One region of the Cytobacillus sp. FSL R5-0569 genome, then DNA from elsewhere that is predicted to be linked to it. Evidence: riboswitches for the same ligand, from Rfam matches in the RefSeq annotation. Region 1 holds a riboswitch; the other holds the start of a gene.
What was found. A riboswitch is a leader RNA that binds a small molecule or an ion and turns the genes downstream of it on or off. The one in region 1 is predicted to bind S-adenosylmethionine.

Region 1 (2,406 bases):
AAGGAAATATCAGGAATTATAGACTTTACAGATACGCAAATAGGGGACCCGGCGTTTGACTTTGCAGGGCTATATTGGGATTTCGGAGATCAATTCACCAAAGAAGCTCTCGCATCTTATCAAACAAAATTCAATAAAGATGAAATGTATAGAAGAGTCACTTCCTTTTACGGCTTACAACCAATATTTCACAAATGGTTGAAAAACGTCAATGACCAGGATGAAAAAGTTGTTCGACAATCCATAAGTACAGGAATGACCAAAATACAAATTATGCACAGATAAGTTTAACAGTATTCTACAACTATTATTAGAAACCGGACAAATCCATATAATTTTGTCCGGTTTCTTGCTTATTATTACTTCGTTATTCCATCCACGCTGGCTTTCCAAATCCTTGAAACTCTTCGTCGATAATTTTTTCAAATTCTGCAGACTCGACCACTTCTTTTAAGTCTTTCGCATATTGTTTATCTTCAAAGTCTGCTTTAACTGCAACCACGTTGCGATAATCATCAAGCATATTTTCTAGTGCTAATGCACTTAATAAGTCCATATCGGCTGCCAACGCAAAGTTACCAGGAACTGCAGCAAGATCCACACCCTCAAGAGATCTTGGTAATTGTCCTGCTTCAATCGGTTGAAAAACTAAATTCTTTTTATTCTCCTTCACATCTTTTTCAGATACTGTTAGTGGATCGGCGTTTTCATCAATCGTAATTAGACCTTCGTCATTTAACGTATTTAAAGCGCGTGCTGCATTCGTTGGGTCATTTGGAATAGCAATGGTTGCACCGTCTTTAATCTCATCAATTGAATTAAACACATTCGAGTAAATCCCCATTGGGGCTGTTGGTACAATAATTAATGGTGCTAAGTCCATGTTATTTTCTTTCTCAAAATTCTCCAAGTAAATTGTATGTTGGAAAAGGTTAGCTTGTATATCATCTTCATTTAAAGCTTTGTTAGGTTGGATATAATCGCTAAACTCTACGACAGTTACTTTATATCCTTTTTCCTCTAGACCAGGTACAATAGCTTTTTTCAACATATCACTATAAGGACCGGCAGTAGCACCAATTTTTAGTTCTTTCGTTTCATCCACCTTTTCTCCACTCGTGTCTGAACCTCCGCCACATGCTGTTAGTAAACAAACAGTTGCAATGAATAAAACAATTAGCCACTTTCTCATTATGTTTCCTCCCCATAGCTGTAACCAGAATTTTAACCAATAAAAAAAGCCACTATTCATCATCTGAAAGAGGCATTGGTTTTATTCCGCCTTATCTTTCAGAATGAATGGATATCATTCTGCAGGAATTGGCACCTTCCCAATATTGGGGGTTGCCGGACGTCATAGGGCCTAGTCCCTCAGTCTCTCTGGATAAGCTTTTCATTTAATTTTTATGATATGATATTACTACTCTCTTTTATTTTTGTCAATGTTCGAAATAATGCTACATCCAATCTCCCAAGAAAATGGGTTTAGTGATCCAACTACCTTTCCTTTATTCTTTTAAAACAAAAAAGGAAATCGAATATTTCCTTTTATATAAAATTAACTGGACAATTTGTCTTTTTGGTTATAAAATGCGTTCGTATATAGATTAAATGAATGAAGGTGGATTAAAATGGAATTATCGCATCGTTTGAAGCAATTACCTCAACAATTTTTTGCTTCCCTTGTTCAAAAAGTTGCTGCTGCAAAACTTGAAGGCAGAGATGTTATTAACCTAGGACAAGGCAATCCCGACCAGCCAACACCTGCACATATTGTACAATCACTTCAGCAAGCTGCAGAAGACCCAATGACACATAAATATTCTCCTTTTAGAGGAATTAATGAATTAAAGAAGGCCGCCGCTTCCTTTTATGCGCGTGAATATGGGGTAGAAATTGAGCCTGAAAAAGAAGTAGCTATCCTTTTTGGCGCAAAAGCAGGTTTAGTAGAAATTCCATTATGCCTACTCAATGAGGGAGATTTAATGCTCTTACCAGATCCAGGTTACCCTGATTATGAATCTGGTGCGGTTTTGGCAAATGTAAAATACGAAACCTTTCCTTTAAAAGAAGCAAATCAGTTTCTACCTGATTACTCGCAATTTACAGAAAAACAAAAAAAGGATGCCCGCCTACTATTTTTGAATTATCCTAATAATCCAACAGGCGCGACAGCTGATTCCACATTTTTTGAAGAAACTGTTGCTTTTGCTAAGGAAAACAACATTACCATCTTGCATGATTTTGCTTATGGTGCTATCGGCTTTGATGGAAAGAAACCTGAAAGTTTCTTAGCCACAGCCGGAGCGAAAGACGTTGGTATTGAAATGTATACATTATCAAAAACATATAATATGGCTGGGTGGAGAATTGGATTTGCAGTTGGAAATGAACAAATCATTGAAG
Region 2 (2,406 bases), 2.9 Mb from region 1:
GGCCATTGTTTGTTGAATAATAGAATCTTGCCTATGCATTTCATGAATATCTCTTGCATCATTTATATGTATCGGTCTAATCTTTATTTCTTCCCCCATATAAAAACTCCTTTTTTTATAAAACTGTTCTGAATGAAAACTTATAAACCAAGACTACCACTTTTCTTAGTTTGAAAATATTGCTTTATTCATTTACGAATGAACAGTATAAAAAGTTTCTTATCATTGCACTGACATAATCACTACGATACAAAATATATATGAAAGGAGGCATCGAGGTATTTTATGAGCATCCAAAGGAGGGTAATTTGAATATGCTTGCTTTGTTCAGTCTTTTTCTAGTTGTCGGCTACAGTTTCTTTTTCTTTATTAGTGCCGTTAGAAAAAAGAAAGAAATAGCTACAAAATATTCTAAATGTATTCCCATGGTGGTTGGTATGACGAGTAGCTTAACAATCGGTTTGATTATATCTGTGTGGTTACCAGAAATGGCTAAAGCAACTGTATTATCAATTCTCATTAGCGCTGTCATTGCCATTTTTATAGGACTACCGTTTAAAACAAACGGACTCGTTGAAGCTCAAGCGTCAAGTCTCATGGGAAGTATGATGGGGGCAATGCTAGGCATTATGTTGGTACCCAGTGAAGTTACATTTATGATCATTAGCATGGATCTGATTTATTTAATTAGTATTTTTGCCATGATGCTTCTCATGCACAAAAAACATTCATTAAAGGAAGCATTGAAAAATCGACCTGTGCCCTTCTATCTAACATTCTTATTAAGCATCGCCATTATCTGCGCATCGGGAATTCATCAAGAAGCGAAGAACTCAATTCATCCGATTGAAGAAAACACCCCACAAGTAGAACACCATCACTAGTTTAATGATTAATTTCAATTATGTTATTGACTTTTCATGTAATAGATAATATTATGAATATAATTTAATAAAGCATTTTCTCTTATAAAGAGCGGCTGAGGGACTGGCCCTGCGACGCCCGGCAACCATTCATATACCCATATGAACAGGTGCTAAATCCTGCAAAATACTTTTTGGTATTTTGATATATGAGAGAGGTTTACTACTATTCTAGTATATTTATGCCTCTCATGATGAGAGGCATTTTTGTTTTTATCATCACATCAAAAGAGAAACGAGGAGAGGAAATGACTGTAACAATCGTAAAAGGGGCTCCAGGACATTATTTATTAGGTTCAGGCATTCTAACAGAACTCCCCGACCTACTTAAAGATATTTCTGTTTCCAAATACCATATCATAACCGGTAAAAAAGCTTGGCAAGCCGTGCAACCCTACTTGCCCAAGGAAGTAATAGATAACAACATTCACCTTCATTATATAGATGGTCACACTACCTTAAAAAAGGTCCATGACATCCAAGAAATAATAACAAATGATGGTGCTAATGGCGTAATAGGTATTGGTGGTGGGACAGCATTAGATATAACAAAAGCAGTTGCGATTGAAGCATCTGTTCAATCCATTCTTATACCGACAATCGCAGCTACCTGTGCCGCATGGACACCATTAAGTGTTTTTTATAATGAAGAAGGCAGCTTTACTCATTATACCGAGTTCCCTATTGCGACAACCCTCGTATTGGTTGAACCTGAAATTATTGCTAAAGCGCCTATTACTTATTTAAAAGCAGGAATTGGGGATACATTAGCCAAGTTTTATGAAGCTGAAGCTCTAATTGAAAGTTTTTACCCTGAAGAAACACTTCCTGTACCTAAACAAGTTTCGCAATTTTCAGCTAAAATTTGCCGAGATACATTGCTTAATGATGGTGAAGCCGCACTACAATCAGTAGCCAAAAACGAAACCTCAAAAGCACTTATCCGTGTGATTGAAACGATTATCATGACTGGGGGTATGGTCGGTGGATTCGGCGAAAAAGCAGGACGAATCGCTGGTGCCCATTCGTTTCATAATGGACTAACCGTAGCGGATGCAGCCCAAGATTTTCTTCATGGGGAATTAGTCGCTTACGGGATTCTTGGTCAATTGGCCATTGAAGAAAAATGGACGGAAGTTGATTACCTTCTCCCGTTTTATGAGAGCTGGCAATTGCCAAGTAGTCTCTCTAGTCTAACTATTGATGTGAATGATGAGCAATTAATGAAGACAATTGTAAAAAAGGCGATACGCCCAACTGAATCTATTCACTTTATGAAAAACGAGATAAGTGAACATTCTGTTTTACAAGCACTTCGATTATTAGAAAAACAAAATGAACAAAAAGGAGTTCAAACATCATGAAAAAATGGTTACTAACTGGAACATTCTTATTATCTTTAACAGGCTTAGCTGCATGTGGTAGTGATGAAGCCAGCAACTCTACAGAAGGATTATATGACGATGAAGAATTAGTCATTGGT

Region 2: it holds a riboswitch for S-adenosylmethionine, as region 1 does, so the genes downstream of both, MKX78_RS20120 (iron-containing alcohol dehydrogenase family protein) here and MKX78_RS05435 (MetQ/NlpA family ABC transporter substrate-binding protein) in region 1, are expected to answer to the same signal.

The regions. Positions count from the first base shown of each region.
Region 1 covers NZ_JBBOWW010000001.1:1,035,191-1,037,596, reverse strand. The annotation lists gene MKX78_RS05440 (aminoglycoside phosphotransferase family protein) at 1-285, shown strand, start outside; gene MKX78_RS05435 (MetQ/NlpA family ABC transporter substrate-binding protein) at 368-1,192, opposite strand; SAM riboswitch class I at 1,281-1,391, opposite strand; gene MKX78_RS05430 (pyridoxal phosphate-dependent aminotransferase) at 1,632-2,406, shown strand, end outside.
Region 2 covers NZ_JBBOWW010000001.1:3,936,759-3,939,164, forward strand. The annotation lists gene MKX78_RS20115 (hypothetical protein) at 309-884, shown strand; SAM riboswitch class I at 964-1,079, shown strand; gene MKX78_RS20120 (iron-containing alcohol dehydrogenase family protein) at 1,172-2,287, shown strand; gene MKX78_RS20125 (MetQ/NlpA family ABC transporter substrate-binding protein) at 2,284-2,406, shown strand, end outside.